One region of the Oryzobacter faecalis genome, then DNA from elsewhere that is predicted to be linked to it. Evidence: predicted binding sites of a transcription regulator. Region 1 holds the regulator's gene; each other region holds the start of a gene.

The links. Region 1 encodes LexA, which represses DNA repair genes until DNA is damaged. Its sites were predicted from a motif close to TCGAACANNTGTTCGA; they were not measured.
Region 2: recA (recombinase RecA) is a predicted target of LexA. The motif match lies at 2,158-2,173, and genes of this name have one in related genera.
Region 3: ACK8HX_RS16250 (alpha-ketoglutarate-dependent dioxygenase AlkB) is a predicted target of LexA. The motif match lies at 2,401-2,416, and genes of this name have one in related genera.

The regions. Positions count from the first base shown of each region.
Region 1 is NZ_JBKOFW010000001.1:473,322-476,974, forward strand. Features, by position in the region: gene ACK8HX_RS02315 (NAD-dependent protein deacetylase) at 3-926, shown strand; gene ACK8HX_RS02320 (GNAT family N-acetyltransferase) at 939-1,469, shown strand; gene lexA (transcriptional repressor LexA) at 1,499-2,221, opposite strand; gene ACK8HX_RS02330 (LysM peptidoglycan-binding domain-containing protein) at 2,472-2,864, shown strand; gene ACK8HX_RS02335 (winged helix DNA-binding domain-containing protein) at 2,848-3,653, opposite strand, start outside.
Region 2 is NZ_JBKOFW010000007.1:63,148-66,800, reverse strand. Features, by position in the region: gene ACK8HX_RS13940 (circularly permuted type 2 ATP-grasp protein) at 1-140, opposite strand, end outside; gene ACK8HX_RS13935 (regulatory protein RecX) at 296-883, opposite strand; gene recA (recombinase RecA) at 900-1,958, opposite strand; gene ACK8HX_RS13925 (SulP family inorganic anion transporter) at 2,224-3,653, shown strand, end outside.
Region 3 is NZ_JBKOFW010000012.1:12,457-16,109, reverse strand. Features, by position in the region: gene ACK8HX_RS16270 (permease) at 1-30, opposite strand, end outside; gene ACK8HX_RS16265 (maleylpyruvate isomerase N-terminal domain-containing protein) at 55-708, opposite strand; gene ACK8HX_RS16260 (isoprenyl transferase) at 738-1,535, opposite strand; gene recO (DNA repair protein RecO) at 1,532-2,257, opposite strand; gene ACK8HX_RS16250 (alpha-ketoglutarate-dependent dioxygenase AlkB) at 2,437-3,060, shown strand; gene ACK8HX_RS16245 (iron chaperone) at 3,101-3,451, opposite strand; gene ACK8HX_RS16240 (S8 family peptidase) at 3,552-3,653, shown strand, end outside.

The DNA of each region.
Region 1 (3,653 bases):
GCATGCCGGATGCCGTCGCACCCCCGCCGGCGGCCACCCCACGGCCCGCTGCCTCGACCCCCACCACGGACGACGTCGCCGCCCTCACGCGCCTCCTCGCGGCGCACCCGGGCACGCTCGTCCTGACCGGAGCGGGCATGTCGACCGACAGCGGCATCCCCGACTACCGCGGCCCCGACGGGACGCGCCGGGTCACGCCGATGCAGCACGGGGAGTTCGTCGCCACGAGCGAGGCGCGGCGGCGCTACTGGGCGCGCTCGTTCATCGGGTGGCAGCGCTTCCGACGCGCCGAGCCCAACGCGTCCCACGAGGCGGTCGCCACCCTGCAGGCGCGCGGCGTCCTCGGACCGGTCATCACCCAGAACGTCGACGGGCTGCACCAGCAGGCCGGCAGCCGCGACGTCACCGAGCTCCACGGCACCCTCGCCGACGTCGTCTGCCTCACCTGCGAGGACCGCTCCGACCGCGACCTGCTGCAGGCCCGGATGGTGGAGGCCAACCCCGGGTTCGAGCTCCTCGCGACCGGTGAGGCGCACGACGGCTCCCGGGTCAGCAGCCAGATCCGCCCCGACGGCGACATCGTCCTCGACGAGCAGCTCGTCACCGGCTTCGTGCTGCCCCGGTGCCTGGCCTGCGGCGCGGACACCCTCAAGCCCGACGTCGTGTTCTTCGGGGGCTCGGTCCCGCGCGACCGGGTCGACGCCTGCTACGCGCTCACCGATGCCGCGCCCGCCCTCCTCGTCCTCGGCTCCTCGCTCGCCGTGATGTCCGGTCTGCGGTTCGTGCGCCACGGCGCGAAGCGCGGCATCCCCGTGGTGGCCGTGACCCGTGGCCCCACCCGCGGCGACGACCTCATGACGCTGCGCCTCGACGCACCCCTCGCCCCGACCCTCGGAGCCGTCGTCCGCGGCGCCCTCGCCGCCTGAGGACCCTCACCGGTGACGACGATCCGCCCGGCCACCGAGGCCGACCTTCCCGCCATCGCCGGCATCTACAACGTCACCGTCGACACCGCCGTGTCCACGTTCGACACCGAGCACCGTCCTCCCGAGCACTTCGCCGACCGCGTCGCCTCGACCCGGCCCGGCGACCACCTGCTGGTCATCGAGGGGGACCACGGCACCGTCCTCGGCTTCGCCCACGCGTCGACCTACCGCCCGCGCCCTGCCTACGACGGGACCCGCGAGGTGTCCGTCTACCTCGCCGAGGATGCCCGCGGGCGCGGGCTGGGGCGCGAGCTCTACGACGCGCTGCTCGCCAGGGTCGACGCCGACGGCATCCACACCTGCCTCGCGGTCATCGCCCAGCCGAACCCGGCGAGCGAGGCGCTCCACGCGGCGACCGGGTTCGAACGGGTCGGGCTGCTGCGCGAGGTGGGCCACAAGTTCGGGGCCTGGGTCGACACCGCCCTCTGGCAGCGCCTCGGCCCGGCCGGGTCCGAGGACGCGGCCGGGCCAAGGCGCGACTGAGGCGCGACTGAGGCGCCGTCCGCGGATGGTCAGATGCGGCGCAGGACGGCCGTGACCTTGCCGAGGATGGTCGCGTGGTCGCCGTCGATGGGCGAGAACGCCTCGTTGTGGGGGAGCAGCCAGACCTTGCCGTCCTTGCGCTTGAAGGTCTTGACGGTGGCCTCGTTGTCGAGCATCGCCGCGACGATGTCGCCGTTGTCGGCGGTGGGCTGCTGGCGGACGACGACCCAGTCGCCGTCGCAGATCGCGGCGTCGACCATCGAGTCGCCGACGACCTTGAGGAGGAACAGGGAGCCCTCGCCGACGATCTGGCGGGGGAGGGGGAAGACGTCCTCGACGACCTCCTCGGCCGTGATCGGCACGCCGGCCGCGATCTGGCCGAGCACCGGGACGTAGGACGCCTCCGGCCGGTGGTCGTTGATGCCGGTGACGTCCTCGTCGTCGTGCTCGGCGCTGCCGCGGTAGCCGGGCTCGTCGTTCGCGGTGTCCGGCGAGATCACCTCGATGGCGCGCGGCCGGTTGGGGTCGCGGCGCAGGAACCCCTTGCGCTCGAGCGCGGACAGCTGGTGCGCGACCGAGCTGGGCGAGGTGAGCCCGACGGCCTCCCCGATCTCGCGCATGCTCGGCGGGTAGCCGCGCCGGTCGATGGAGTTGCGGATGACCTCGAGGACCTTGCGCTGCCGGTGGGTGAGCGCCCCGCCGTCGCCGCGGTCGGGCATCTCGTGGATGTCGGCGTTCCTCGGACGTGCCATGTCGACCCCTTCGGTCTGGTCCAACGGCGCCGGGTCGCCTCGATCCCGGCGTTGTCGCAGGTCAGGTGCTCTGTCGGTGGGATCCGACAGGCTTCTTCCCATGACGGCAGCGTACGCGGATCGTACACACGTTTCAAACATTTCTTCGAGGCGTGTCTTGTCCGGGTCGAACATCCGTGCTACAACTCGTACAGACGTTCTATCGAACACCGGTTCGACGGCCGCACTGGCCGCCGGGATGGAGGCCAGCATGAGTGCAGTCGCGTGGAACCCCGCAGACCTCGGGTACGCCGACCCCTCGGTGCCGCGCAGGCCCCGGCTCGTCGTCCTCCCCGGCGGCGGCGAGGGTGGCGCGGCGCCGTCGTCCGGCGCGCTGCGCATCACCCGGCGCGGGCGCCTGGCGCTGCTCGCGCTGGCCCTCACGGCCGCCGTCGCGTCCGGGGTGTCGGGGCTCGGTGGCGCCGGTGCGGTCGAGCCTGGTCCCGTCGTCACCGTCGCCCCGGGCCAGACCCTGTCCGAGATCGCCGCGGCGCAGCTGCCCGACCTCTCGGTCGGCAACGCCATCGTCGCGATCCAGCTCGAGAACGGGCTGAGCACCGCGCAGATCAGCGCGGGCCAGCGCCTCGTCATCCCCCGCGGCTGAGGTCGCCCCTCGCCGCGGACCGCCCCAGCCGGCCGCCGCGGCGACCCCAGAGCTGAGGCCCTCGACCCGCCTCAGGAACGCCGGAGGGCGTCGTGTCCCGTGCAGAGGACGCGACGCCCTTCGTGCCGTCCGGCGCCGCCGGGCTCAGGCCGGGGGGGTGGAGGCGCAGGTCCAGGGGGCGGCCGATGAACATGGCCAGCCTTTCCGCGGCCTCGCCCACCTGTGCGTCGTCGTCGGCGGACAGGGGCAGGTCGGGGCGCAGGTCGACGGCCACCGACTCGCGTCCGACGGTCCGCTTCCATGTGCCGACGTCCTCCCCGTCGAGGACCACGATGCCGCCGCCGGCCTCGGAGAGCAGGCGGGTGCGTGTCGTGTCGGGCGCACGCCGTGGGAAGCCCGTCGTGGGGTAGGTGAGGCAGACCTCGTCGAACGTCTGGAGCAGGAAGGCGCGCACCGGCCGGGTCGTCCGTGAGGGCGTGGCAGGGTCGACCCACAGCGTCTCCCCGCCGACCTCGACCTGCTCCAGCTCTCCCGCGAGGTCGGCGAGGGCGGCGCGGACCTGGCCCAGGGTGAGGGTCGCCCACCGCGCGAGGTCGCGCTCCGAGGCGGGTCCGTGGCCGGCGACGAACCGGCGGGTCAGCTCGCGGCGGGCATCGTCGACGCCGAGGCCGTCGAGGGGCGCCGGCGGGACGGTCTCGTCGGCGAGCACGTAGGTGTGCGTCGTCCCGCGCGGCGGGCCCGAGCAGATGACGGCGCGCAGCTCGGCGACGACCAGCTGGTGCGCCATCT
Region 2 (3,653 bases), on a different contig from region 1:
TAGTCGAACGTGACGCCCTGGTCGAGGTAGGACCGGGCGAGGGTGTCGGCGCGCTCCTTGAGCGTCTGGCCGGTCATCGCCCGCAGGGTGTGGAAGACCGGCTTGTACGCGGTGCGCGGGGCGCCGGGCTCGCTGAGCATCTCGTCCCACGCCGCGCCGAGCCGGTAGTCGTCGAAGAGGCTGCTGCCCGCCTCGGCGCCGTGCTCGCTCACGGGACGAACCTAGGGGCAGCGCGTGAACCTGTCATCACCGCTGTGTCACCGGCAGGTTTCGGGCCCCCCGCGCCCTCGGGGGCTCAGTCGCGCTGGTGCTCGGGGGCCTCGCGGACGGCCTCGCGGACGACCCGCATCGCCAGCTCGGAGCCGTAGCCCTTGCGGGCGAGCAGGCCCGCGAGGCGCCTGGTCTGGACGAGCGGGTCGAGGCCGTGCATCGTGCGGAGCCTCTTCGCGACGAGCCGACGGGCCTGCTCCTCCTCGTCCTCGGGGTCGACGTCGTCGAGCGCGGCGCGGGCCGTCTCGTCGTCGATCCCCTTGCGGCGCAGCTCCTGCGCGAGGGCCCGACGAGCGAGCCCGCGGCCGGCCTGCTGGGAGCGGACGAGCATCCCGGCGTAGCCCTCGTCGTCGACGAGGCCGACCTCCTCCATCCGGTCCAGGACGGCGGCCGCGACGTCGTCGGGGCAGTCCTTGCGCCGCAGCGCCTGGGCGAGCTGGGAGCGCGAGCGCGGGGCCGCGGTCAGCTGGCGCAGGACGATCTGACGGGCCCAGTCGTGGGGGTCGACGGCCTCGCCCCGGGTGCGCGGGTCCGCCTCCGGGTCCTCCGGCGGCGCTCCCGACGACCCCACCGCCCACTCGGGCGGCGGAGTCGTCGAGTCCGCGAACGGCATGCTCGGAGAGGGGGGCTCAGAAGTCGACGGGGACCTCGGGCACGGCCGGCGCGTCGACACGCGGGCCCACCCCGAGCTTGTCCTTGATCTTCTTCTCGAGCTCGTCGGCGAGGTCGGGGTTGTCCTTGAGGAACGCGCGGGCGTTCTCCTTGCCCTGCCCCAGCTGGTCGCCGTCGTAGGTGTACCAGGCCCCGGCCTTGCGGACGAAGCCGTGGTCGACACCCATGTCGATGAGGCCGCCCTCGCGGGAGATGCCCTGCCCGTAGAGGATGTCGAACTCGGCCTGCTTGAACGGCGGGGAGACCTTGTTCTTGACGACCTTGACGCGGGTGCGGTTGCCGACCGGGTCGGTGCCGTCCTTGAGGGTCTCGATGCGCCGGACGTCGAGGCGGACCGACGCGTAGAACTTCAGCGCCTTGCCGCCGGTCGTCGTCTCGGGCGAGCCGAACATCACGCCGATCTTCTCGCGGAGCTGGTTGATGAAGATCGCGGTCGTGCCCGTGGTGTTGAGGGCGCCGGTGATCTTCCGCAGCGCCTGCGACATGAGGCGGGCCTGGAGGCCGACGTGGCTGTCGCCCATCTCGCCCTCGATCTCGGCGCGGGGCACGAGCGCCGCGACCGAGTCGATGACGATGATGTCGAGGGCGCCGGAGCGGATGAGCATGTCGGCGATCTCGAGCGCCTGCTCGCCCGTGTCGGGCTGGGAGACGAGGAGCGCGTCGATGTCGACACCGAGCTTCTTCGCGTACTCGGGGTCGAGGGCGTGCTCGGCGTCGATGAACGCCGCGATGCCACCGGCCCGCTGCGCGTTCGCCACGGCGTGGAGGGCGACGGTCGTCTTGCCCGAGGACTCGGGGCCGTAGATCTCGACGACCCGGCCACGCGGCAGGCCGCCGATGCCGAGCGCGACGTCGAGGGCGATCGACCCCGTGGGGATGACCTCGATCGGCGGGCGGACGTCGTCGCCGAGGCGCATGACCGCGCCCTTGCCGTGCTGCTTCTCGATCTGGGCCATCACCGAGGAGAGGGCCTTGTCCTTCTCCCCACCCGGGGCCGCAGCCAACGGGTTGGGCATCACGCTTCCGCGGGTACCAGCCATGTCACACCTTGTCTTCCTGTTTCGTGGCGAGCGCGTCCACCGGCGACCAGCCCTCGCCCTCGGTCTCGTCGCGAGGTCTGGTCAGACGCTAGGTGGCGACACCGACAGCGGTCATCAGGTGCCGTGGAGCCTGTGGACGAGTGCCTCCGGGGGCGCCACCTGTGGATGACAGTAGCCGAACACGTGTTCGACCTCGGGCATTGACCGGCGACACGCCGGTGACCTGTGGTCGAATCGCCCCGTGCCCACCGCCGACGGCCACGAGCGCCCCCTCGCCGCGCGCCGCCGCCTCTCGGTCGAGCGCATCCTCCCCGGCCTGGTCACCCTGCGACACTACGAGCGGCCCTGGCTGCGCGGCGACCTCCTCGCCGGGGTCACCGTCGCCGCCTACCTCGTCCCCCAGGTCATGGCCTACGCCCAGATCGCCGGCCTCCCCCCGGCCACCGGACTCCTCGCGATCCTCGGTCCCACCCTCGCCTACGCCCTCCTCGGCTCCTCCCGGCAGCTGTCGGTGGGCCCGGAGTCGACGACCGCCCTGATGACGGCCACGGCGGTCGCGGCGCTCGGGGTCAGCGGCCCCGACGAGTACGCCGCCCTCGCGGCCGCGCTCGCGGTCGTCACCGGCCTGCTCTGCCTCGTCGGCTGGCTGGCCGGCCTCGGCTTCCTCGCCGACCTGCTGAGCAAGCCCGTGCTCGTCGGGTACCTCGCGGGCGTCGCCGTCCTCATGGTCGTCAGCCAGCTCGACACGCTCACCGGCATCCCCGTCGGCGACGGCTCGCTCCCCGAGCAGGTGTGGGACGTCGTCCGGGGCGCCGGCCGGGTCCACCCGCCGACGCTCGCGCTCGCGGGCGTCCTCCTGGTCCTGCTGCTCCTCGCGTCGTGGCGCTGGCCCCGCCTGCCCACCCCGCTCCTCGCGGTCCTCCTCGGCGCCGCCGCCGTCGCGGTCCTCGGGCTGCGCGAGGCCGGGGTCGAGACCGTCGGCGCCCTGCCCGGCTCGCTGCCCGGCCTCACCCTCCCCGACCTCTCCCCCGACGCCGTCCTCGCGATGCTCGGCCCCGCCCTCGGCATCACCGTCGTCGCCTACTCCGACAACGTCCTCACGGCCCGCGCCTTCGCCGACCGACGGGGCGAGCGGGTCGACGCCGACCAGGAGTTCCTCGCTCTCGGGGCGGCGAACGTCGCCGGCGGGCTCCTCTCCGGCTTCCCGGTGAGCAGCAGCGGCAGCCGGACCGCGATCGGCGACTCGATGGGAAGCCGCACCCAGCTGCACTCCCTCGTCACCCTCGTGACCGTCCTCGTCGCGGTGTTCGCGCTCGCCCCCGTGATCGCCGCCTTCCCCAAGGCCGCCCTCGGCGCCCTCGTCGTCTACGCCGCGATCCGCCTCGTCGACGTCGCCGAGATCCGGCGGGTCGCGCGGTTCCGCCGCAGCGAGCTCGTCCTCCTCGTCGCGACCACCCTCGGCGTCTTCGTCCTCGGGGCCCTCGGCGGCATCCTCCTCGCCGTCGGGCTCTCGCTCGGCGACCTGCTGCGGCGCGTGGCGCGGCCGCACGACGGCATCCTCGGGTACGTCCCGGGGCTCGCGGGGATGCACGACGTCGACGACTACCCGACGGCGCGGCAGGTCCCCGGGCTCGTCGTGTACCGGTACGACTCACCGTTGTTCTTCGCCAA
Region 3 (3,653 bases), on a different contig from region 1:
CGCTGCGGGTTCTCGGGTGACGGGATCCATCGCTGCCCACCCTAGGACGTGAGCTCAGAAGGCGGCGACGTTGCCCCCGGCGCGTTGCGGACGACTCAGGGCCCGCAGGACCGGCGTGGCTCCGTGACGGTCGACGGCGACGCCGGCGAGCAGCCCCGCGACCGCCTGGGCGGCCTCGAGGGGGACGTCCGGCGGGTCGACGCCGATGCTGGCGGCGAGGTCGTCCGCGTGGACGAGCACCTCCATCGTGCGGGTGAGCACGAAGTCGTGAGCGGTGAGCGCCCAGCCCTGCCACGGGACGAGCACGGCGTCCGGGAGCCGGGCTCCCGCGAGCACCGGGGCGAGCGCGCCGTCCAGCGCGCGCAGGTCGGCGGCGACGCGGCGAGCCAGGGGCTGGGGGCCACCCTCCGCGGCGGCGTCGGCGCCCTCGCGGATGGCGACGTTGGCCTCGTCGTCGGGGCCCGAGTGGACCCACGCGGCCCGTCTGTAGTGCTCGAGGACGGGGATCGGCGGCTCGCGGTGCGGTGGAGCGGACAGCAGGCGGACCACGGCCGCGGTCTGCCCGGCGAGGTGGTGGGCGAGGCCGCCGACCGTCATCCCGGCGCAGGCGCTCTCCTCGCCCCAGTGCCGCGCGACCTCGGGATGGGCGAGCAGGTCGGCGGCGACGGCAGCGACCCGGGGGTAGAGCTCGAGGAGTCGGTCGGGCATGGCGGCCACGCTAGCCGCCCTCCCGGTGCTCAGGCGGTGGGCGCCGCGGGGGTGTCGACAGCGCCGCCGTAGCGCCGTTCGCGGTCGACGTACTCCTGCACGGCCTCCCAGAGGTCGCGGCGGTCGTAGTCGGGCCAGAGGCGGTCCTGGAAGACCATCTCGGCGTAGGCGCTCTGCCAGAGGAGGAAGTTGCTCGTGCGCTGCTCCCCCGAGCTGCGGACGAAGAGGTCGACGTCGGGCATGTCGGGTTCGGGCAGGTAGCGGGCGACGGTGCGCTCGTCGACGTTCCTCGGCTTGAGGCGCCCGCGTGCGACGTCCTCGGCGAGCCGCTGGACGGCATCCCCGATCTCCGCGCGCCCGCCGTAGTTGACGCAGAAGTAGAGCGTGAGCCCGGTGTTGTGCTTCGTCAGCTCCTGGGCGACCTCCAGCTCCTTGATGACCGAGCCCCACAGCCGCGGGCGTCGCCCGACCCACCGCATGCGCACCCCCCACGAGTGCAGCTGGTCGCGGCGGCGGCGGATGACCTCGCGGTTGAACCCCATGAGGAAGCGGACCTCGTCGGGGCTGCGCTTCCAGTTCTCGGTGGAGAACGCATAGGCCGACAGGTGCGTGACCCCGACCTCGATGGCGCCGGCGACGACGTCGAGCAGGGCCGCCTCGCCCGCCTCGTGGCCCTTCGTGCGCGGGAGCCCGCGCTGGTTGGCCCAGCGCCCGTTGCCGTCCATGACGACCGCGACGTGGCGGGGCAGCCGGTCGGCCGGGAGGACGGGGGGGCGGGCGCCGCTCGGGTGCGCGAAGGGCTGCGCGGAGGGCGGCGGCGGGGTCACCGCTCCACCATACGGAGGCTGCGGATGCCCCGTTCGAGGTGCCACTGGAGGAAGGCCGCGGTCAGGCCGCTGCCCTCCGTGCGGTGGCGGGTGTCGGAGGCGTCGGCGAGCGACCAGTCGCCGGCGAGCAGGGCGGCGAGCAGGCGCAGGGTCTCCGGGGCGGGCGCGGCGCTGCCCGGGGGGCGGCAGACCGGGCACACCGCGCCACCCGCCACGACGTGGAAGCCGCGGTGCGGCCCCGCGGCACCGCACTTCGCGCAGTCGTGGAAGCTGGCAGCCCAGCCGGCGACCGCCATCGCGCGCAGCAGGTAGGCGTCGAGGACGAGGACAGGGTCGTGCTCGCGACCGGCGAGCGAGCGCAGCGCTCCGGCGAGGAGGAGGTACTGCTGGAGGGCGGGCTCGCGCTCCTCGGTGAGGCGGTCGCACGTCTCGAGGACGGCCGTGGCCGCGGTCCAGGACGGGTAGTCGCGGGCGATGGCCTCACCCCACGGGTCGAGCGTCTCGACCTGGGTCACCGTGTCGAGGCTGCGGCCCTCGTAGCACTGGACGTCGATGTGCATCCCCGGCTCGAGGCGGGCGCCGAAGCGGCTCTTCGTGCGCCGGACGCCCTTGCCGACGACCCGGACCTTGCCGAGGCGGCGGGTCAGGGCGGTGACGATGCGGTCGGCCTCACCCAGCTTGTGGGTGCGCAGGACGATCGCCTCGTCGCGGTACAGGGGCACAGGGCCATTGTCCCCCGGACCACCGACGCCGCCGCGCAACCTCGCGGCCCGTCGCGGTCCGTCGCGACCCGCTCTCCGCCCGAACGTGGGTGAAGATCGTCGGCCGGCCGACGATCTTCACCCACGTTCGCGAGGAGGCGGGTGTGGACAGGCGTTCGATTGTGGTCTAGGGTGGCGGCGTGACCGCACTCCAGGGGTCCCTGCTCGACCTGTCCGACGAGGTCGTCGTCGGACGGCTCGACGGTGTGGCCCGTCGCCACCTCGCCCACGGTGCGTGGGTGGACACGCTCACCGGGTGGGTGGGTGGCGCCGACGAGCTGTTCGCGGCACTGCGCCGGGACGTGCCCTGGGTGGCAGAACGGCGCCAGATGTACGACGCCGTCGTCGACGTGCCCAGGCTGCTGCGCTTCTACGGCGAGCACGACCCACTCCCCCACCCCGCCCTCGTCGAGGCGCGCGACGCGCTGTCCGCGCACTACGCCGACGAGCTCGGCGAGCCCTTCGCCACCGCGGGACTGTGCCTCTACCGCGACGGCCACGACTCCGTGGCCTGGCACGGCGACCGCATCGGCCGCTCCCGCGACGCGGACACGATGGTCGCCATCCTCTCCGTCGGGGCGCCCCGCGACCTCCTGTTGCGCCCGCGAGACGGCGGCTCCTCGATCCGGCTGCCGGAGGGCCACGGCGACCTGCTCGTCATGGGCGGCTCCTGCCAGCGCACGTGGGACCACTGCGTGCCGAAGACGGCCCGCCCGGTCGGTCCGCGGATCAGCATCCAGTTCCGCACCCGAGGTGTGCGCTGACCGGCTGCACACAGGTCGGCTTGGCGACCTGTGTCCCCCGTCAGCCGCGGATGGTGGCCCTGCGGAACTCGACGACACGGCGGACGAGGTCGGTCGGCAGGGGTTCGGTGTGCGGGAACTGCACCGAGCCCTTGCCCTGCGCGTAGCGCGAGAACTCCTGCGCGAACGCCTCGTGGCCGTTGGGAGTGGCGTAGAAGCCGACGTGCCTCGCGTAGCCGGCGAAGTACACGAGCGGCTTGCCGTCGAGCTTGTACGCCGGCATCCCGTACGCCATCGACTCGACGGCGTCGGGGGCGGCGGCGCGGATGACGTCGCGCATCCGGTCGAGCCGGGCCCGGACGTCGCCGTCGAAGCCCGCCAGGTACTCCTCCACGCTCCCCACCGACGCCATGGTCCGACGGTAGCGGCGCGGCAGGTATCAGCGACAGGACGCGGACCTCCTCCCCAGCACGAGTGCGTGCGCCCCGCACGCCCACGGAGGGGAGCCCCACATGACCTCGACCCACCCTGCCCGCCTGCTGACCGCCCTCGCGGTGGCCGCCACCACCTCGCTCGGCGCGGTCCTGCCGCTCACCAGCGCCGCGGCCGCGCCT